Regions from separate parts of the Paenibacillus sp. FSL M7-0802 genome, predicted to be linked through region 3. Evidence: riboswitches for the same ligand, from Rfam matches in the RefSeq annotation. Region 3 holds a riboswitch; each other region holds the start of a gene.
What was found. A riboswitch is a leader RNA that binds a small molecule or an ion and turns the genes downstream of it on or off. The one in region 3 is predicted to bind glycine.
Positions count from the first base shown of each region.

Region 1: it holds a riboswitch for glycine, as region 3 does, so the genes downstream of both, gcvT (glycine cleavage system aminomethyltransferase GcvT) here and MHB54_RS19415 (alanine/glycine:cation symporter family protein) in region 3, are expected to answer to the same signal.
Region 2: it holds a riboswitch for glycine, as region 3 does, so the genes downstream of both, sdaAB (L-serine ammonia-lyase, iron-sulfur-dependent subunit beta) here and MHB54_RS19415 (alanine/glycine:cation symporter family protein) in region 3, are expected to answer to the same signal.

Region 1 is NZ_JBBOSD010000001.1:4,382,477-4,389,948, forward strand. Features, by position in the region: gene gcvT (glycine cleavage system aminomethyltransferase GcvT) at 1-931, opposite strand, end outside; glycine riboswitch at 1,109-1,207, opposite strand; gene gcvH (glycine cleavage system protein GcvH) at 1,601-1,999, shown strand; gene MHB54_RS20210 (PTS mannitol transporter subunit IICB) at 2,377-3,855, shown strand; gene MHB54_RS20215 (BglG family transcription antiterminator) at 3,922-6,000, shown strand; gene MHB54_RS20220 (PTS sugar transporter subunit IIA) at 5,997-6,431, shown strand; gene MHB54_RS20225 (mannitol-1-phosphate 5-dehydrogenase) at 6,428-7,472, shown strand, end outside.
Region 2 is NZ_JBBOSD010000001.1:2,328,734-2,336,205, forward strand. Features, by position in the region: gene MHB54_RS10885 (ABC transporter ATP-binding protein) at 1-745, opposite strand, end outside; gene MHB54_RS10890 (ABC transporter ATP-binding protein) at 723-1,754, opposite strand; gene MHB54_RS10895 (DUF6359 domain-containing protein) at 2,080-3,669, opposite strand; glycine riboswitch at 3,884-3,999, shown strand; gene sdaAB (L-serine ammonia-lyase, iron-sulfur-dependent subunit beta) at 4,209-4,898, shown strand; gene sdaAA (L-serine ammonia-lyase, iron-sulfur-dependent, subunit alpha) at 4,888-5,787, shown strand; gene MHB54_RS10910 (Ig-like domain-containing protein) at 5,858-7,472, opposite strand, start outside.
Region 3 is NZ_JBBOSD010000001.1:4,204,402-4,211,873, reverse strand. Features, by position in the region: gene MHB54_RS19415 (alanine/glycine:cation symporter family protein) at 1-1,330, opposite strand, end outside; glycine riboswitch at 1,490-1,584, opposite strand; glycine riboswitch at 1,603-1,679, opposite strand; gene MHB54_RS19410 (glycoside hydrolase family 1 protein) at 1,852-3,309, opposite strand; gene MHB54_RS19405 (LacI family DNA-binding transcriptional regulator) at 3,523-4,494, shown strand; gene licT (BglG family transcription antiterminator LicT) at 4,728-5,570, shown strand; gene MHB54_RS19395 (beta-glucoside-specific PTS transporter subunit IIABC) at 5,801-7,472, shown strand, end outside.

The DNA of each region.
Region 1 (7,472 bases), 180 kb from region 3:
TGTGTTGTCCTTCTGCGAATACCGGGTAATGGGCGCGTGGGATACCGCGATCAATCATTTCCAGCCCGATCAATTTGCGAGGAATCCCTTGTTCTTTCTGACGTTGCAGTGCTTCTCTACCGATAAAATCTCCTTTATTCAGCTTGACGAAGAAACCTAGACCAGCTTCGAGTGGTGAAATCGTGGCAGATAACTCCTGACCATATAGCGGCAACCGTGCCTCAAAGCGTAGGGTATCCCGAGCACCAAGTCCAGCGGGAATCAGCCCATACGACTCACCGGAACGAAGCAAACCCTCCCATACGGCTGGTGCTTCCGCAGCAGGTATATAAAATTCAAAACCGTCTTCGCCCGTATATCCGGTTCGTGAGACCAGTGCTTTTGCTCCGAACAATGGCACATTCTCATGGAAGCGGAAAGATGCCAGATTCGTAATGTCCGTATCTGCCACGGCTGCGGCAATACGTGCTGCCTCCGGTCCTTGCAACGCTAGCAATGCTATCGCATCAGACACATTCTCCATGTGAACGGATGCAGGCATATGGCGCATTAGCCAATCCCAATCCTTATCGATGTTGGATGCGTTCACAACGAGCATGTAGCGTTCCGGTCCTTTGCAGTAAACAAGTAGGTCGTCTACTACCCCTCCATCGGGGTAACACAGGAGTGAATATTGTGCCTGACCTGGTTCCAACTGGCTGACATCATTCGTGGTCACCTTTTGCAGAAAAGCTTCGGCTTCTTTGCCTTCAACCAAAAATTCGCCCATATGCGATACATCGAATAAACCCGCACGTTGCCGGACGGCCTCATGCTCCTTTTGAATGCCGCTAAACTGAACCGGGAGCTCCCAGCCGCCAAAGTCAATACAACGAACCCCAGACTGCGTCCCGTAGGACGAATATAGCGGTGTTTTTCGCAAATTAGTCATTATTCCACTCCTATCCGGTGTGATCGGCTAAACAAAAAAGACAGGCCGAAAAAAACGTATAGACGGCAGTCTACACTCTTTTTTTCAGCTCTGTCCTTGATACCAGAAAGTTACCCCGGTATGTACCGGGTTTCCCCTTGGGTGATCCGCTCCAATAGCGAATGCTCTCCAGAGATGCGTCCGGCAGAGGTCCTTTTGCCTGAGAGATTCACCTGCAATGCAGGTTTACTCCTTCGGCGCTACCTTCGGGATCAACGGTATATTACCTGGCTTTGCAGATAACAACTTGATCCGATTCGCGTGCACTTATGTCTCACAAGCGGCAACAGCTATGCGAATCTTTTTGGCAGTCTCTCCCTCCGCGTTCATCCGCGTTTGCAGTTGTCGGGGTGTTTCCCAAAGCATTTGCTATAACCCATTAATACGCAAATTCATTCAAAATGTCAATAAAAATGTCATCAAAAACAATAGAAAAAACATTTAATATATAAATAAGGATATGTAAGCGTTTGTTATAAGCTATCATATTTTTATATAGTACGCTATATGAGGTGATATGAAGTATTTTTGTTAGTATTATTGACATGAGTGTTCTTGTTGTCATAATCTTAACCTGTCTAGTACAGTGAGCAAAAGCGATTTTATTCATATGGAAGTGAGGGGAACAGAATGGGTGAAGTAAAGCAGCAACTTTGGTATACAGACGAACATGAGTGGGTTCAGCGGACAGAGAATGGAACGGTACGAATTGGTATTACAGACTTTGCACAGCATCAACTGGGTGATATTGTTTTTGTAGAATTACCTGAGGCGGGAGCAACGATTGAGCAGGGAGCGGAGATCGGTACGATTGAATCGGTGAAGACAGTATCCGACCTTTTTGCTCCGGTGACGGGAACCATACTAAAAGTGAATGAAACGCTGGAAAGTACACCTGAGCTAGTGAATGAATCTCCCTATGAAAAAGGTTGGATGATCGAAGTAGAGATGGATAAAGATGTGGAGGAAGCCTTGGGCAAGCTACTGTCTGCGGATCAGTATGAGCAGTTGATTTCCGATGAGCAATAATGGAGCATTGTAGTATGGAGTAAGAGGGTTATTTGTCTGCTCGATTTTTGTATAAAATAGTCGCTATGATTTGACGTAGCGGCTATTTTTTTGTCTTTTTGCAAACGTAATTACGTGTTTTATTCTGATTTAGAGGGTTGTCCCCATATAAGAATCATACATAATCCAGCACGGTTTTTCGACTAATTTCTATAGCTACAGGTCATATTAAGAAGAATTATGCAGGTATAATACCTTCCCGGATAATTTAAATTTAAATGTTGTCATCAACGTTCATGACGAAAGTACGTTTTCATTTCGTTGATGAAGATAGCGCTGTCATTTAGTATGAATTTTAAGAAAAGGTAGTGATGCTTACCTACAAGGAGGATTTGAATATGAGTACATTGGACGCAAAGCCAAGTTCAAAAGGAGGCACTCGTGTCGCCGTACAGCGTTTTGGCCGTTTTCTTAGCGGTATGGTTATGCCCAATATGGGAGCATTTATTGCGTGGGGGCTGATTACGGCACTCTTTATTCCGACCGGATGGTTCCCGAATGAAGGTTTTGCACAATTGGTTGACCCGATGAAAAATTATTTGTTGCCGTTACTGATCGGTTATACAGGGGGCACGATGATTCACGGACAGCGTGGAGGTGTGATTGGTGCCATTATGACGATGGGTGTCATAGTGGGAGCCGATATCCCGATGTTCCTGGGCGCGATGGTAGCTGGTCCGCTGGCTGCGTGGATATTGAAGAAGTTCGACAAGGCCATTGAAGGCAAAGTCAGATCAGGCTTTGAAATGCTGGTCAATAACTTTTCGGCCGGAATTATCGGTGCCATTCTAGCGCTGCTTGCCCATGTGGCGATTGGTCCGATTGTACAAATGATCAGTCAAGTGTTGTCGGCAGGGGTACAGTTCCTCGTGAACGCAGGGCTATTGCCGCTTGTCAACCTCATTATTGAGCCCGGAAAAGTATTATTTTTAAACAACGCGCTGAATCACGGAGTATTGAGTCCGATTGCGTTAGAGGAAGCTGCAAGAACAGGAAAATCCGTACTGTTTATGCTGGAATCCAACCCTGGGCCGGGGCTCGGTATTTTGCTAGCCTACTGCCTGTTCGGCAAAGGCTCTGCGAAGTCATCGGCTCCTGGAGCGGTCATCATTCATTTTTTCGGCGGGATTCATGAAATTTATTTCCCTTATATTTTGATGAAGCCGATTTTGATTCTTGCTGCTATAGCTGGGGGCGTTGTGGGAACCTTCTGTTTTATGTTGACAGGTGCCGGACTGGTTGCTGCTCCTTCACCGGGCAGCATCATCGCCTATTTTCTAATGACGCCAAAAGGCGGATATTTGCCAATGCTGAGCGGGGTGATCGCTGCTGCGGTCGTATCCTTTGCTGTTGCCGCAGTGTTACTCAAGACTAGTAAGCAAAAAGAAGAGGGGCTGGAGGAAGCTGCATCCCGCCTGAAAGATATGAAAAATCAAAGCAAGAGTGCAAGTGCTAACGCCACTGTAATGGAAGATAATCACGAATCTGAACGTGCTGCTGAGATTGCCGCAGATCGAACGCTCAAGGATAAATCCGAAGTGAACAAGATCGTCTTTTCCTGTGATGCAGGTATGGGTTCAAGCGCTATGGGCGCCTCGATTTTACGCAAAAAAATGAAGCAGGCGGGTGTAGGCGTAACAGTTACGAATACGGCAATCAGTGAAATTCCACAGGATGCGGATATTGTCATTACGCAAAAAACGTTGACAGACCGGGCTAAAACAGTAGCCCCGAATGCTGAGCACATTTCCATTGACAATTTTCTGAAGAGCCCTGAATACGAAGCGCTGGTTGAACGTCTGAAATCCGATTCTTAATCCCCGTCGTATGCAGTGTACGTCTCCTGCTGGAGGGATGAGCTTGGGAAGGAACGGTATGCGCTTATGAATATTACGAAACGACAACGTGACATCGTGGAATATCTTCTGGAGCAGTCCAAAGAGGTTACAGCCGGGGAAATTGCCACGAAGATCAATGTCAGCACAAGGACGGTTCATCGGGAACTGGGCGCAGTCGAGCATTGGCTGGCTGCTCATGAGGTGAAGCTGGAGAAAAAGTCAGGGATTGGTATCTGTATAGATGCTGACCCAGCTCAGCTTGTATGCCTGCGAAGGCAATTGCTGCATACGAAGTCAGACGAATATTCGGCTGAGGAGAGAAAGATCGTGGTTCTCTGCATGCTGCTGGATACACGGGAGCCGATCAAGCTGCTGGCGCTGGCTTCGGACTTGAAAGTCACGGTAACTACGGTCAGTCATGATCTGGACGAATTGCAAGGCTGGATTGGGGAACGGGGACTCATGCTTGTGCGCAGACGGGGGTACGGGGTCGAGATTACAGGGCGGGAGACAGACAAAAGACGGGCGATTTCCGAGCTGGCTCTCGAATATTTGGATGAATCCGATCTGTTTTCAGCCCGGGAAGAACTTCGTTCTGTAACCCGTGTCGCCGACAAGTTGCTGGAGATGATTGGCAGAGATAACCTGCTGATTGTGGAAAAGGCCCTCTGGCAGCCCCATGAAAAATGGTTGGAAAACATGGTGGAAAGCAAATACATGGAGCTGCTGATTCAAATTTGCGTTTCGCTGGTACGTCTGCGACTCGGGTATGTTATGGATCCTCTTCTCTCATATTTAAAAACAGATTCAGATGAAAATATCATGCTTCGAACAGCTATGGTGGAACGCATATGCACGGAGTTGTCAGAGGCGCTGGATATTGAATTTCCAGAGCCGGAACGATCTTATCTCAGGCTGCTATTTCGTGATGCCGAGGATCACTCTACCCGACTACTGCCGTTGGATGATCTCGTACTGTTGGAGTCGGTTCATGAGTTGATTCGTCGTGTGGAGGAAGAGACAGGCACGCCATTGGAAGAGGACCGTGTTCTGCGTGAAGGACTGATTGCCCATATGGCCCCGGTGTTCAAACGTTTGAAGGAAGGCAGGTCGATTCGTAACCCCCTCCTTCAGCAAATCCGCAAGGATTACAGCAGCTTATTCGACTCAGTGAAAAAGGCTGCGGCGGACATGACAGAAATGAAAGTACCAGATGAAGAGATCGGATTTCTCGTCATGCATTTTGGCGCTTCGCTGGAGCGGCTACGACAATTGCGGCGGGAGGTGCGGGCCATCGTAGTCTGCACGAGCGGTATTGGATCATCCAGACTTTTGGCAACAAGGCTCGCCAAAGAGCTCCCACAGATCAAAATTGTGGATAGGGCTTCATGGTACGAGGCGGCGCGGATTCCCAAGGAGGATTATGATCTGATCATTTCGACAGTAGAGCTACCGCTTGAACCGGATCGGTATCTTAAGATCAGCCCGTTGCTGACGCAGGAGGAGAGTGATCGCCTGCGTCAATTCATCCAGCATATTACACTCAATCATCCCAATGACCATCAGCAGGAACAGGCTGTTCAGCCTGGTCAGGATATAGAGTGGCTTACCGGTCTGCGGAAAAGTCTTGAGGAAATTGTACACATTGTACAGCAATTTCAAGTGTATCCGCTGGAAAATCAGGGGATGGATATGGCGGCGACCGTAGAGGCTATATGCATGTTGGAGGCGGGGCGGGGGAATGTTACAGAGCCTTCTGCGGTTGCTGCACAGCTCATGGAAAGAGAGCGCCAAGGTAGTCAGGTGATCTCTGATACCTCCATTGCTTTAGTTCATACGCGCAGCCACTATATTCGCAAGCCTTCGCTTACCTTGTATAAGCTGGCAGAGCCGCTGTTGGCGGATACAGGCGAACAGGTAGAATGCGTGCTGCTCATGTTGGGACCTCGTGAGCTGCCGAGAGAAAGCTTGGAGGTATTGAGCGAGATTAGTGCATTACTCTTGCAGGAAGACATGGTTACGCTACTGGAACACGGTAGCAGGGATCATATTGTCAATTATATATCGAGTGAGCTAGCTGAATTTTTCCACAGTAAATTAGGGACAGGGAGGAACCTACCGTGAGTATTATGACGATAGACAAAGTAAAAATGAACGCAACCGCCAAAGACAAATATGAGGCGATTCGTATGGCTGGACAAATCCTGCTGGATGCAGGACATATTTCAAGTGAGTACATTGACAAGATGCTGGAACGCGAGGAGATCGTGTCCACCTATATCGGGAACGGGTTGGCTATTCCACATGGCACCAAGGAATCCAAGATGCTTATTCAATCCACAGGCATCTCCATCGTTCAGTTTCCACAAGGCATAGATTTTGGGGAAGAAAAAGCATACATGGTAATCGGCATTGCAGCACAAGGCGGCGATCATATGGAGATTTTGACGAGTATCGCTGTGGTGTGTGCGGAGGAAGAAAATATGGATAAACTTCGCAACGCGGTGACCCCACAGGAAATTATAGATCTGTTCGAAAGTGAGATGGAGCTATGAGAGCCGTCCACTTTGGAGCAGGAAATATTGGTCGCGGCTTTATCGGATTGATTCTGTCGCGTGCAGGCTATGAGGTTGTCTTTTCAGATGTCAACGACACCCTTGTATCCGAGTTACGTCGTCGTAAACAATACACCGTAGAGCTAGCCAATGATACAAAGGATACGGAGCTGGTCACGAATGTAACGGCGATTGACGGCAGAGATGCATCCGCTGTAGCGGATGCGGTAGACCATGCTGATCTGGTAACGACCGCGGTAGGGGTTAGCATCCTCAGGCATATTGCAGCAGGTATTGCCGAGGGAATAGCGCGGCGGGTGGAGCGAGGGGCAGGCCCGCTGCATGTGATTGCTTGCGAAAATGCAATCGGAGGCAGCGCCCAACTGAAAGAGCATGTTTTTGCGCTACTGGATGAGGCGACTCGTGCCAAGGCAGAGGCTTCGGTATATTTCCCCAATGCTGCTGTAGACCGGATTGTGCCGATCCAACACCACGAGGACCCGTTACATGTGCAGGTAGAGCCTTTTTACGAGTGGGTGGTGGATCGTTCACAAATGGCACCTAAGCATGAAGAAATCGAAGGCATCCTGTACGTGCAGGATCTAGAGCCTTACATTGAACGAAAGCTGTTCACGGTGAATACGGGGCATTGCGTGGCAGCCTATCTTGGTTATACCGCAGGTTATGCTACCATCCAGGAGGCCATGAAGGATAGCAAGGTGGTGGATTCGATACAAGGGTCACTGGAGGAGACAGGAGCAGTGCTTGTGAAGCGCTTCGGTTTGGATCAAGGGGAGCATAAGAAGTACATCTCTAAAATTTTGGATCGCTTCCGCAACCCTAATCTGACAGACGATGTTACTCGAGTCGGACGTTCACCGTTGCGTAAGCTGTCTCCCAATGACCGTCTTGTACGTCCCGCGCTGCAAGCGCAGGAGTATGGCATCCCGACGGATCATCTGGCGTTAGGAATGGCGGCTGCCTGTAAATTTGATATTACGGAAGACCCCGAGGCAGTCGAGCTTCAGCAGGTGATCCGCA
Region 2 (7,472 bases), 1.9 Mb from region 3:
ACAGATGCTGTGGACGCTCATAAATGTCTTGCTCGCTCCCCTGCTCCACTAGACGGCCTCGATACATAATACCGATTTGGTCGCACATATGGCGGATAATACCCAAGTCATGACTGATGAACAAATACGTCAAATTAAATTCCCGTTGCACATCCTTCATAAAATTCAGCACCTGTGCCTGCACGGAAACGTCCAGTGCCGACACCGGCTCATCAGCAATGATCAGCTTGGGGTTTAATGTCAGCGCACGCGCGATCCCGATCCGTTGCCGTTGCCCCCCGGAAAATTCATGCGGATATTTGTAGGCTGCATCGGCGTTCAAGCCGACCTTTTCCAGCAACGTCTGTACTTTCCTCCGTTCCTCCTCACTGCTCAGCCTTTCAAAATTTCGCAGCGGTTCAGCAATGACATCCAATACGCGCTTGCGCGGGTTGAGCGAAGAGTAGGGGTCCTGAAAAATCATCTGAATGTCTCTACGCAGCGGATGACGGTTGTTACGGCTCAGAGCCGCAAGGTCCTTTCCCTTAAAAAGAATCCGTCCGCTCGTCAGCTTATTTAGACCGATGATCGTCCTGCCTGTCGTCGTTTTTCCACAGCCGGATTCTCCCACCAGCCCGTATGTCTGGCCTGCCTCAATGCTGATCGACACGCCATCCACTGCTTTCACCTGATCGATAACACGCTGGAAGAAACCACCGCGCACCGGATAGTGGACCCTCAAATCATTTAACTCCAGTAGTGCCATGAGCAGCTTCCCCCTTTGCCTCGTCTTCAAAATGAAAATGCTGGTAACATGTACAACGGACCCAATGTCCAGGGGAAATTTCATTTAGTTGGGGATGGTCTTCATGCACTCCCTGCTGAATCCAGGGAATACGCGGGGCAAAGCGACAGCTATTGCGGGGAATATCTTGTAATGAGGGAACAATGCCGCCGATGACATGCAGTGATTCCCCCTTGGTATGCGATCCCGGCATGGAAGCAAGCAAAGAACGCGTGTACGGATGCTGTGGATGCCTGAATAATTCAAAAACATCAGCGCTCTCCACGATTTCTCCGGCATACATGACCACCACGCGGTCGGCTACTTCTGCCACAACACCAAGATCATGCGTAATCAAGATAATTCCGCTCCCACTCTCCTGTTGAAGCTGTTTGAGCAAGTCGAGAATTTGCGATTGGATCGTTACATCGAGCGCAGTAGTTGGTTCATCTGCGATAATAAGAGAAGGTCGGCAAGCTATGGCAATCGCGATCATCACACGCTGACGCATCCCTCCTGACAGTTCATGCGGATACTGCTCATACACACGCACAGGATTCGGTATATCTACGCTTTCCAGCAGCTCCAGCACACGTTCCCTTTTTTGCTTCGTAGATAGTGACGTATGATAATCAAGATTTTCCTCAATCTGCTTACCAATGCTCATTAACGGGTTGAGTGCTGTCAGCGGGTCCTGAAAGATCATGCCAATGCCCGCTCCGCGGATTTTATTCATTTGCCCTGAAGAAAGACGGTTCAGGTCCGTGCCTTTAAAAAGGACCTCTCCCTCTACACGCGTGCGTTCCATGTCATGCAGTTGTGCGATCGAAAGCGCCAGCGCGCTTTTGCCACAGCCGGATTCTCCGACTACAGCCAGCACTTCATTGGGGTTGACCGTCAGATCCAGATGGTCGACTGCGGGGTGATATTGATCCTTGATGCGAAAAGATACGGATAATCCTTTAATTTCCAACACGGGTCCGGTATTCAATGCGCGCTTCCTCCATTCTCCATGGTCTTGTCCCGCTTATTCTCACCATGTTTGATGTTTAAAACCTCTCATGAACATTACATACCGTTTTTGTCGGAATAATTTGAATACATCCTATCACCAGTATATGGATATATCAATTAAGATTATGCTATCAACATCATTTAAAAAATCAATGATCCAGCAGTAGCGCGGCCTTTCTGGCACAAAATGTAATGAAATAACCAACCACAGGTTAATTTTCATCACAAAAAAAGTCGCCTGATCCCTCTGCAGGGATCAAACGACTAACTAATACCAGCTCACATTGAGCTTCTGGCGATAATTATGAAGCCGCTCCATAGGAGCCAGACTTGAACGTTCTAGGATCGTACCATTTGTAGCCTGCTGCCGGAGCAGACCAAGGCTCAGCCTGCGGTTCCGTAGAAGCCGCAGGCTCCTCGAATGGCAGAAGCTTCGTGGGTTGATCCAGAGTCAAACCTGCCACATCAGACAATTTCGAATAGTCCTGCTTCCATGCAAGCCATTGGACCGTTTGCACCAGGAAGGTGGAATCATCCACTTCCTTGAAACCATCATATGTCTTCTTCGACTGTCCGTTTTCCTCACGCACATATTTCGGTGTAGCATCTTCTACAGGGGAAGAATCACCGATGAACGCTGCCTTGCCTTGACCTACCTTGGAAATAGCAGCATAAGGTCCTTCCGCACGGCCCCCGCCGTTATAAACTCCCTGGTCTACCGCATTACCCCATTTTTTCGTGCCTGAAGGGATATAAGCAATGCCTTTAGCCTTGGTAGGATCCATAATAGCCAGCGTAGATCCTGCATGCATTGCAATCGAGCGCACACCCTTGGTAATGCCGAAAGATTGATCTGCGGCTACAATGTCGGTAGCATTCACGTCACCGAGCGCATTGTAACGGAAACGAACGCCAAAGTTGGTCGCCAGCCAATCGGAGCTTGTTAATCCTTGCATCGCCGGTGATGCAGCTTCTTCTGCAGTCATGCCCTTGGCCGGATTAGTATAGGCTCCACGACGGTAACCATTCATAACCTCGGAGGAATCCCAACGGTTTTTGTTACGGTCCGCATTATAATGATCGGAGATGAAGAAGACGCTCCCCCCGCTATTCACGTATTGCAGCAGGGCAGCCTGCTCGGATGCCTTAAAGGCAACATTCGCTTCACCAATAATGAACACATCATATTGGCGCAACTTATCATATGTTATAGCCTGCTCTCCATAAGTAAAAGGAATGGGACGATTCAATTGGTCTACCGTAAAGCCTACATTACGCAGTCCATTGGCAAAGTCGGAGAAGGCGCCTTCAATGACCCAATCTGCTGCACCAGCGGTCTGTGCGTGCGTATTATCGAACAGCACCTTTTTGCCTTTTCCATCCGGCAGTGTAGTACCGGGTTGACCCGGGTTGCCAGGTTCGCCTGGTTCCCCCGGCTCGCTTCCGCTCACCAGTTCAACAGCGCTTGGGCTTTTCACTCCACCAAAATTATTGTAGGCGCCGAGTGTACCCGTCACACGAATTTTGCTGCCGATCAGCTCAGGATGGCCTGATAGCCCATATTGCCCTCTGTACGCTGAAGTCAGCTGTACATCCAACAGATTAGACGTATTACGTTCATTTGCCTGATCGGCAATCAGTACGTTAAAATCATTCGCGAACGGGGAAGAAAAGTTAGCCGTTTTCGATCCGGTAGCATGTCCGACGATGTAACCTTCCACCGTCACCGTACCTCCACTGCTTTGGCGCTGAAGTGCTTCGGCTACTGTCAATGCTCCCTCCGCCTTGACCTGACCGAATGGAACGAAGATCCCAATCAGCAGTGATACGATCGCTGCTAGATGCAACATCCCTTTTAAGCGTGAACCTGTGAATCGCAAGCCTTTTACCATACGTCAATATCCCTCCTATGATTTCCATAAATATACTTGTCCTTTATCAGATTAGCCGCCAATCTTCTAATTCCTTCCTGGTTTCATCCATAATTATGTAAATTTTAATCTTTTTTATTGGAAACGCACCTGTTTATGTAAAAATTAAACCTGTGATTGACACCGAGCACGGCATACATTACGCTAAGGAAGACATGTAGAACGGTATACGCGAATGAAGATGACGGGAGAGTCTGTCCAGGGAGCCTACACTCTGGCGGCACCGAAGGAGCAAGACGTCAGCACCCGGCTGACGGATAATCTCTCAGGTCCATGTATCGTCATCTGACGCAACTCTGGAGAGAGCGCAAGCCACCCAAGGGGTAAGGCGGTAAGAACACCGCACGAAACTCTCAGGTAACGAGGACAGAGATAAGGGAAACTTCCTTATCCTGTCCTTTTTTGTGCTCACATTGTGCGTCAGCATTAGGAACCGTTAACCGCGCAAAGACGCGGAAATACCATATAGTATGGTATTAGAACATACAGGGGGCCACACCATGCGTTTCAAAGATGTATTTTCTATTATCGGTCCGGCCATGACCGGACCTTCCAGTTCACACACCGCAGGCGCGGTGCGGCTTGCACGCGTTGCCCGGCACTGGCTCGGGACGCAGCCTGACCGTGCCCGCATGACGCTGTACGGCTCCTTTGCCGACACGTATAAAGGACACGGTACAGACCTGGCGCTCATCGCAGGGCTGCTTAATTACGATACGGACGATCACCGGATTCCGGATGCCGAGCAATGGGCAGAGCAAGCCGGGATGGCCGTGGAATTCGCCGTCAGCGGACTCCCCGCGCCTCATCCGAACACTGTCCGTTTCGAGCTGTGGAAGGGCGAGGATCAGCGCACACTGTTGGGCTCCTCCATCGGCGGCGGCAGCATCCATGTCCAGCAGCTTAACGAATTCCGGGTCAATCTGACCGGGGAGCTGCCTACGCTGGTGCTTCTCCACTCGGATAAGCCCGGTACATTGGGCGCGATAACTTCAGCGCTGGGCGCGGCCCACATTAACATTGCCTATATGCACGTAGATCGCAAAGGCCGGGATGGTGAAGCACTCACCGCCATTGAAACGGACAGTTCTGCTCCAGCTGAACTGATTGCGGAACTGCGTTCTTTACCTCATATGTATGAAATTAAGATGATTAATTTGAAAAAAGGAGCTGAATCCGATGCGGTTTAGCCATCTGCATGAAATCAGCGCTTTATGCGCTGAAGAATCCACCACAATTGGCCGCTTGATGATTCAAGAGCAGGTACAAGAGACGAATACAACGGAGGAAGAAATCTTTCGCCAAATGTCTGATTATTATGAAGTCATGAAGGAAGCCGTTCATCGCGGTCAAACACAAGACACCGTATCCCGCAGTGGATTGACAGGCGGTGACGGCAAGCGCCTAGCCGAGTATCTGCGGTCAGGGGAAACCTGCTCCGGTGATGCCTCCGCGCTCGCCATGGCTTATGCCCTCTCCGTGTCGGAGGTTAATGCATCCATGGGTCGCATTGTCGCCACGCCTACCGCAGGCTCATGTGGGGTTATCCCTGGTGTGTTCATCAGTGCGCAGGAGCGGTTCGGCTGGGATGATGAGCATATGGTGAACGGCCTGTTCGCCGCTGGAGCCATTGGCTACGTGATCGCCAACAACTCCTTCATTTCTGGCGCGGAGGGAGGCTGTCAGGCTGAGATTGGTTCAGCTATCGGGATGGCTGCTGGCGCTATGGTCGAGCTGCGTGGTGGTACGCCTGAACAGGCTGTTCACGCCGTGGGCCTCGCTCTTAAGAACACGCTCGGCCTGATTTGCGATCCCGTCGCCGGACTCGTGGAGATTCCGTGCATCGTGCGCAACGGGCTGGGAGCCGTGACTGCGCTTGCCGCAGCGGATATGGCTTTGGCGGGTGTGCGCAGCGCTATTCCGTCTGACGAAGTCATTGACGTGATGCTTGAAGTCGGCAGTGCGATGCCGTCGAAGCACCGCGAGACCGCCAAAGGCGGCTTGGCCCAGACGCCGACTGGCAAGCGTTTGACTGAATCACTTACACGCAACACACCGACCAAGAAGGATAAGTCATAATTTATAAGCGGTAGCCTCCTTAAAAAAAAGAGCAAGCATGTCGTCCTTGGACGTATGCTTGCTCTCTTTTTTACTGAACGGTTACCTGTATCTTCGTCATTTTACCTGCATATTTCACAGTAATTACTGCTTTGCCCTTGCCCTGTGCCTTAATGTTACCGTCTTTGACGGTCGCAACAACAATTCTGGACGAGGACCAGACAGCCGGTTTGGAAACATCCTTCTCCGACTCATCCTTATACGTGGCTGTAGCCGTAACCTTGGCCAGCTGTCCTGCCTTCAAATTCAAAGCAACTTCGTCTGTTTGCAGATATTTAAGCGTATCAACATCCACGGGTACGCTGATTACCTTCCCGCCAAACTTCGCCTGAATGTTAGCTTTACCGTAGCTAACCGCAGTAACCTGACCCTTTTTAACAGTGGCTACCTTATAATTAGACGTTTTCCATTCAGCTTGGGCCGTAACGTCCTTTTCTTTACCATCACTCGATTTAACCACAATCGCGATGGTTTTTTGATCTCCGGATTTAAGTGACAACGCGATTGCATCCGCTTCAATCTTTTGCGCTACGTCCACTTCTACCGTAAACGTAATGTTTTGCTTGCCATATGAAGCAGTCACCGTTGCCTTACCGCTACCATTCGCTTTGATCAAACCTTCGCTAACTTCAACCACTTTTACATTGCTCGTTGTCCAGGTGGCGTCCTTGGTTACATCTGTTTTTGTACCGCCACTCTTAACTCCTGTTACTTTCAGCTGCTTCGTTTCCTGAGCACCAAGCGCAATTACACGCGAGTCTGTTTCCAGACGGTCTACAAGGCCTACTTGTACGTTAATCGTCAGTTTTTTGCCATTATAGGTCGCTGTAATAACCGCTTTACCAGCGGATTTACCCGTAATCGTTCCTTTGGACACAGAAGCAATATCTTCCGCGCTTGAAGCCCATTCTGCATCCTGTGTTACATCTTCCTTACGCCCATCCGCATAAGTAGCCGTCAAAGTTGCAGTATAGTCCTCATCAATATCAATCGTTGCCGTTTTGGAGGACAGAGACAGATCACCGGGTACATTTACGGATACCGTAGCTGTAACTGTTTTGCCACCATAAGAAGCGGTGATCGTAGCCTCACCTGTTTTATAACCCGTGACTTCTCCCGCACTGACAAAAGCGATATCTTCATTGCTGGACTTCCACTCTGCCTTACTTGTGATATCTTCTTCCGTACCTGTTACATACGTTGCGGTCAGCTTGAGCTTTTTGGATTCCTTGGCATTCAGGCTCAGCTTGTCCTCACTCAAATCCAAATATCTGGAGGTTTCGACATCTGTCTTGATCGAAACAGTCTTATCTCCATACTTAGCGGTCACCGTAGCCGAACCCGCTCCAATGGCCATAATCGTTCCCTTATTCACAGTCGCAATTTTTTCATCGCTTGATGTCCAAGTAGCTTTATCTGTGATATCCGTTACCGTCCCATCCGGATAAACGGCAGAAACTTGTATTTTTTTAGATTCATCCAGACGGAGAAAAATATTGGATTCGCTGGCTTTCAGCTTATTCGTTTGATCGACATCTACCGAAATCGTAGCGGACATCGTGCCATATTTACCTGTAATTGTCGCCTTTCCCGCGCTGTAGCCGGTAATGGTGCCTTTCAGTACATCCGCCACAGCTGCATTGCTG
Region 3 (7,472 bases):
TCAGAGAATCCATATAAGTTCGGGTTTCTGCGACTACAATTCCTGATAAGCCGAGCAGGGCAATCAGGTTCGGGAAAGCCATCATTGCGTTAAAGATATCTGCCAGCAGCCAAATCGCATCCAGTTTAATGAACGCGCCCCCGGCAACCAATAGGATGAACAGATAGCGGTATGGCTTAATCCACTTGACCCCAAGCAAATATTCAACACAGCGTTCCCCGTAATAGTTCCAGCCGAGCATGGTGGTGAACGCGAACATAATCAGAATGATTGTGAGCAGTTCTGCCCCCAGCGGGAATGCGCTGGAAAATGCTTGCTGAGTCATCAGGCCCGCATCGGTAGGCCCGCTCCACACACCACTAACCAGTAGCGTCAACCCGGTCATCACACAAATAACCATCGTATCAATAAACACGCCTGTCATGGAAATTAGCCCTTGCTCCGCAGGCCATTTGGTTTTGGCAGCTGCGGCTGCAATCGGTGCGCTTCCCAATCCGGCCTCATTGGCAAAAATACCTCTGGCTACCCCACTTCGCATCGCCAGCATAATCGTAGCTCCGGCAAATCCGCCCGTTGCAGATGTAGTTGAAAATGCCGAATGGAGCACCAGCGCAATTGCGGCAGGTAGTTGGTCAGCAAACCGAATCAGTACGATGAGACAGATCAGTACGTACAAGCCTGTTTTAAAAGGAACGACCTTCGTCGATACCTTGGCAATGCTTTTGAGTCCTCCAATAGTAACAAGTCCTGTAAGGATAGCAATAATCAGTGCCGTTACAATGGGCGGAACGCCAAAACTGTTTTCGGTCGAAGATACAATCGCTTTGACCTGCGGAAACGTTCCAATCCCGAACAACGCTACCAGCATGCCCGAAAAAGCAAACAGCATCGCCAGCGGTTTAAAACGGCGTCCCAGACCTTTCTCAATATAATACATCGGGCCGCCGGAAAATTGCCCATTCCGATCCTTCACCCGGTATTTTACCGCAAGTACACCTTCCGCATATTTCGTCGCCATCCCAAAAAAGGCTGCAACGACCATCCAGAACAAGGCACCCGGCCCGCCCAGCTTAATGGCTGTCGCTACGCCGACAATACTTCCTGTGCCAACTGTAGCCGCCAACGCTGTACTCAAAGCCGCAAAACTACTTACATCCCCGCTACCTTCATTCGGGGCCTTACCGATCAGCTTGATCGCCAGGGGCAGGCGGAATACCTGCAGCATCTTCAAACGTATGGTCAGCCACAACCCCGTTCCCATGACAAGAATGATGAGAGGCGCCCCCCATATCCAACTGCTAATCGCTTCTAACACATGTACCAAATTCATTTCAACCCGCTCCTCCAGCATATTAGAAAACAAAAAAGAGTCAAATCCGCTGATTCGACTCCTGGAGAGGTTAAAGGCACGAAAAAATACAACCATCTTGCGCAGGTTTCTGCCTCTAATAGCTTATAAAAAAGCCTAGGGCATTCCCTGTCACAGGTTATTCGCGTCTCTGTCCTTTTGCCTGAGAGTTTAAGCAGATGTTCTCTGCGGTGCACCTTCGGCGCCCAATTAAGGGTCTCTCCAGAGTTCTGTCCGTTTACGGTCCCCGCTTGTTGCTGTAATCAGCCTAAGCACCTGAGAGTTTTGCCCCTTCGGTCGGAACTTTCGTTCCATCTCCCGCAAACATCAACCAGACATATGAAATTTTTATTTATTATACAGAAAACTTTCAGCTTATTACAAGTGAAAAGTTTGTGAAGCCCTCTGAAATAAATATTATTATTATGTCTATCAAAAAAGCGGGTACAGCAGATTGCATCCTTAGGATGTCCTCTGCTATACCCGCCCGAGAAAATTTGGAATTACAATTCTTCACCATTGGTTGCTATCACATTTTTATACCAGTTAAATGAGTCCTTTTTGGAGCGTTTGAGCGTTCCGTTACCGTCATCATCCAGATCGACGTAAATAAATCCGTAGCGCTTGGACATTTCGGAAGTAGACATGCTCACAAGGTCGATAGGACCCCAGCTGGTGTAACCAATCAGATCAACACCGTCGGCAATCGCTTCCTTCATCTGAACAATATGCTGACGCAAGTAATCAATACGATATGTGTCATGCACAGAACCGTCTTCTTCCACCTTATCATACGCACCCAAACCATTTTCCACGATGAACAGCGGCTTTTGGTAGCGGTCATAAAACGTGTTCAGCGTAACACGCAGGCCGATCGGATCGATCTGCCATCCCCAGTCAGAGGACTGTAAATATGGATTTTTCACGCCGCCAATCAGGTTTCCTGCTGCTTTCTCGCCTTCTGGACCTGCAGATACGGTCAAGGTCATGTAGTAGCTGAATGAGATATAATCGACCGTGTTATTTTTTAAAATTTCGGCATCGCCTGGTTCTGTGTGTATAACAACATTATTTTCTTCAAAATAACGATTCATGTAGTTGGAATATTCCCCACGGGCATGCACATCCGTAAAGAACAGGTTCATCTGATTTTCATGCTGGGCTTTCAGTATATCCTCTGGGTTACACGTATGTGGGTAGCTTTCCAAACGAGCCAGCATACAGCCGATTTGAGAGCCCGGGATGATCTCATGTCCTCGTTTTGTCGCCAGTGCACTAGCTACAAATTGATGATGCAGTGCTTGGTATATCGCTTGCTGCTTGTTTTCTACGCGGTCAATGACCACCCCGCCACCAGTAAACGGACTCATGGTCATTACATTGATTTCATTAAAGGTCAGCCAGTATTTTACTTTATCCTTATAACGCGTGAACACAGTTTCGGCATAATTTACGTAGTGCTGTATAACTTCACGACCCAGCCAGCCATTATACTTCTGAGTCAAACCCAGCGGTGTCTCATAATGTGACAATGTTACCAGCGGTTCAATACCATATTTGCGCAGCTCATCAAATACATTGTCGTAGAATTGCAGTCCCGCTTCATTCGGCTCGGCATCATAGCCATTTGGGAAAATCCGCGACCAGTTGATGGACATACGAAATACCTTAAAGCCCATTTCCGCGAACAATGCAATATCTTCTTTGTAGTGGTGGAAGAAGTCCACACCTTCACGTTTTGGAAAACGGGCATTGACTTTGCCTGCCAAAATGTCTTCGAGTCGCTCGGACGAAATCTCCATAGCATGATCGTTCTTGCGCTCTGCTTTGGGTACATAGGCAACCATGTCCGCACTGGACAATCCTTTTCCATCTACGTCAAAAGCACCTTCCAATTGGTTGGCTGCGGTTGCCCCGCCCCACAAGAAGTTTTTCGGAAATCCTTTTAGCGTCTTCGTCATGGTATAAAAACCTCTTTCCGTATTTAAGATTTTTACTTTGGTCAAGTAATCCCATCAAGTGCTGCAAATGTGAATCAATACCTAACGGTAACCGTTCTTCCTTTGAAAAGGATTGACAGATGCTTTAAAATAGACGTAATGCCTTCATAAGCATCCTAATCGTTGTAACGCGTTTCATGTCAAGTATTTTTTTCTTATGTGAGGAGAAGCATCATGTCGAATCTTGATCAAATTGCAAAACTGGCGGGCTTTTCCAAAGCTACGGTATCCAGAGTATTAAATCAGTCACCCCATGTCAGTCACGAAACAAGAACTAAGATTTTGAAAATCATGCAGGAATTGGATTATGTTCCTAATCGGAATGCCATTTCTCTATCCAAGGGTCAGACGCTTCAGATCGGTATCATTACTTCAACTATTAATGAAATTGTTCTCGCTTTTCTGGACAGCTTTGTGGAAGTAGCCGGCCAGTATGAATTCCAAACCATTATTTATACTTCGGGAGAAGACAAAAAGAAAGAGCTTCAAGCCTTTGAGGATTTAAAAAGAAAAAGAGTCGATGCGCTGGTCATCATTTCCTGCGTGAATGACACTGATTTTTTGAGTACCTATTGCAAATATGGCCCGATCGTTTCGTGGCAACGAATGGAGCATACCGATATTCGCTCCGTCGCTATGGATCAGTATGAAGGATATATGTTAGCGCTAAAACATTTGATACAAAAAGGCTATACTCGTATAGCCAATGCTTTTGGTCGTCCGAGCAGCATCAATACCCATAGCAGACAACGAGCCTACGAACAGATCATGAGTGAGCACAATCTGCCAGTGTTGCAACACTGGAATCACTCTTCTATTTATAATATCCGTGATGGCGAACAGGTCGTACGGGATTTGTTACAGCGTCGGGAAGAATTCCCAGAGGCTATTTTATGTGCTAACGATTATGTAGCAGTGGGCATTCTCTGCGAAGCACGCAGACAACGGCTGAACGTACCGGAAGATCTGGCGATTGTCGGATTCGATAACACGGAGCTGGCGCATACGATGGGGATTACAACGATTCAAAATCCCATCATGGCTCAAGCACAAAATGCTTTTTTCATGCTTTCCCCTCAGCTGATTGGACGCCAAATGGAGCTTCATTCGCTAGAGTACTGCCTCATTGAACGTACGACCACGTAAGGTAACGATTTAGTTGCAAATTAGGCAAAAGGGCCTTGATATGAAATATTTTTTGTCGAATCAGAATAAAATATGTTGAAATCGCTTTTTTTTGTGCTACAATAGCACTATATCGAAGGATTGTGACCGGTGATGCGGGCAATGCCTGAGTTCAATTGAGTGCTATTGCTAACAATAGTGTTGAATTGTGCTTAGGCATTTTTTATTGGTAAAGGATGGGAGGGGGAACTTCAATGATTATTGAGAAGGTGCTCAATAACAACGTCCTATTGACTAAAAACGATAAAGGCAAAGAGGTCATCGTGATGGGAAGAGGTATTTCCTTCAAAAAGGTGGCTGGCGATCAAGTCGATGATGATAAAATAGATAAGATTTTCATGTTAAATGAAAACGAGTTCACGGCTAAACTAACTGAGCTGCTGAACGATATTCCAGTGTCTCATCTGGAGGTCGTGAGTGAAATCGTAAAGCATGCAACGGAAGTACTGGATACGGAGTTAAGCGATAATATTTATTTAACGTTGACCGACCATATTCATTTTGCCATACAACGGCAAGAAAAAGGACTGGCACTCCAAAACGCGATGCTGTATGAAATTAAACGCTTCTACAAAAAAGAATTTGCAGTTGGACTGGATGCTCTTCAAAAAATTGAAAATACGCTCGGAGTAAAATTGGGCGAAGATGAAGCAGGATTTATTGCATTGCATATGGTGAATGCACGGATCGACGGTAACGAAATGAAATCTACACTGAAAATGACTGAGATTGTCCAACATATATTGAACATTATTACGTATCATTACGGAATTGTGCTGGATGAGTCTTCTTTTAGCTATTCGAGATTTTTGACACATTTGCAATATTTTGCGATGCGAGTGATTCGCAAAGAAGTCATTCACAGTGGTGAAGAATTTTTGTACAACCAGGTGAAGCAGACGTATACCGAAGCTTTTGCTTGTGCCCAAAAGATTAATGAGTATCTGGAAAAAACATACGATCAATATTTAAGCAAGGATGAATACGTATATCTAACTATCCATATTCATCGGGTAACTGAGCGTAATAACATATAAGATTAACAACTTCATATCCTCATCGTTCATGGATTGTGACTGGTAAGGCAGGCAAAACCTAAACTGATGGTGAAATCGACGTTCCTCTATAGGAGAGTGCGTAGTTTTCACCACGAGTTTAGGTTTTTCTTGTTTACAAGTTTAAAAAGGTGCACGCCGGCGCATCTTAGCAACAGATGTAAACAGTAAATCCTATCAGTAGCAAGAATAACCCATAAGGAGTTCTGAACATGAGTGATAAAGAACTATCTAAAAAAATAGTGACCCTCGTTGGTGGCGAAGAGAATGTCAATTCGGTATTCCATTGCGCTACACGCTTGAGATTTAAATTAAATGATCGTACAAAAGCAGACAAAGCCGCACTGGAAGCAACCCCTGGTGTCATTACAGTAGTGGAAAGCAGCGGCCAGTTTCAAGTGGTCATCGGTAACAATGTAGGTCAAGTGTTTGAGCATATGATGGCAGAAACGAATTTGCAGGATGCAGACAATCCTAATGCCAAAAAAGAAGAATCTTCCGAAAAAACGAATTTTCTTGGCAAAGCGGTCGATATCATTTCCAGCATTTTTTCTCCCATTCTTGGTGCTCTTGCCGGGGCAGGTTTGCTTAAAGGGCTACTGGCGTTAATTTTATCTTTTCAATGGATTAATGATAAAAGCGGTACGTACCTGATCCTAAGTGCAGCTTCCGACAGTGTTTTCTATTTTCTACCTGTGTTTTTGGCTATTACATCGTCCCGTAAATTTAAGACAAACACCTTTGTATCGGTGGCAATCGCTGGAGCTCTGGTCTATCCAGCAGTTATAACGGCGGTAAGCAACCCAGAAAGATTGGCGTTTTTAGGTATTCCGATCATTCTGATTAATTACAGTTCCAGTGTCATTCCAATTATTCTCGCGGTCTGGGTTCAGTCCTATGTGGAGCGCTGGTTCAATTCCTTTATCCATCAATCGGTTAAAAACATTATCGTGCCGATGCTTTCGCTCCTGGTCGTTATTCCGTTAACATTTCTGGCCTTTGGTCCAGTAGGTAACCTGATCAGTCAGGGCTTGGCAAACGGTTTTACATGGGTATACAATTTAAGCCCACTAATTGCCGGGGCTGTTGCCGGGGCATTCTGGCAAGTGTTTGTTATTTTCGGCGTACACTGGGGCTTCGTTCCAGTCATGCTGTCGAATATTGCAACATTGGGCTATGACACGATGCTTCCGATGCTTACAGCAGCCGTACTTTCTCAGGCTGGTGCAACATTGGGGGTATTCCTGAAATCCCGGAACACTCAGATGAAGGCTTTGGCAGGTTCCTCTACGCTGGCCGCTATTTTTGGGATTACAGAACCAACAATTTATGGAATAACTTTGAAATTGAAAAAGCCGTTCATTTATGCTTGTATTTCCGGAGCAATCGGCGGGGCGATTATCGCTTCTGGCGGAGCGCACGCACAATCCTTTGCATTACCGGGTCTACTGGCGTTGCCGACTTATTTCGGACCTGGATTCTTGTGGGTAGTCATCGGTTTGCTTGTTGCCTTTGTACTTGCAGTTGTATTGGTTATGATTTTGGGCTTTGATGATCCAAAAGAAGAAACTGCAAAAACAGAAGCTGCACCCGTAAAGAAAGAAGTGGCAATCGAGAAAGAAATTCTCGTAAGCCCACTGCAAGGTAAAGTATTGCCTTTGGATCAATCTTCTGATGTTGCTTTTGCTTCAGGTGCTATGGGGAAAGGAATCCTAATTGATCCTACAGAGGGTGTGCTGACATCTCCTGTCAATGGAACGATTACGACAGTATTCCCGACCGGACATGCCATCGGTATTACTTCCAATGACGGAGCAGAAATTCTGATTCACGTGGGTGTTAATACAGTGAAGCTGAAAGGACAATTCTTTGACAAGCGCGTCA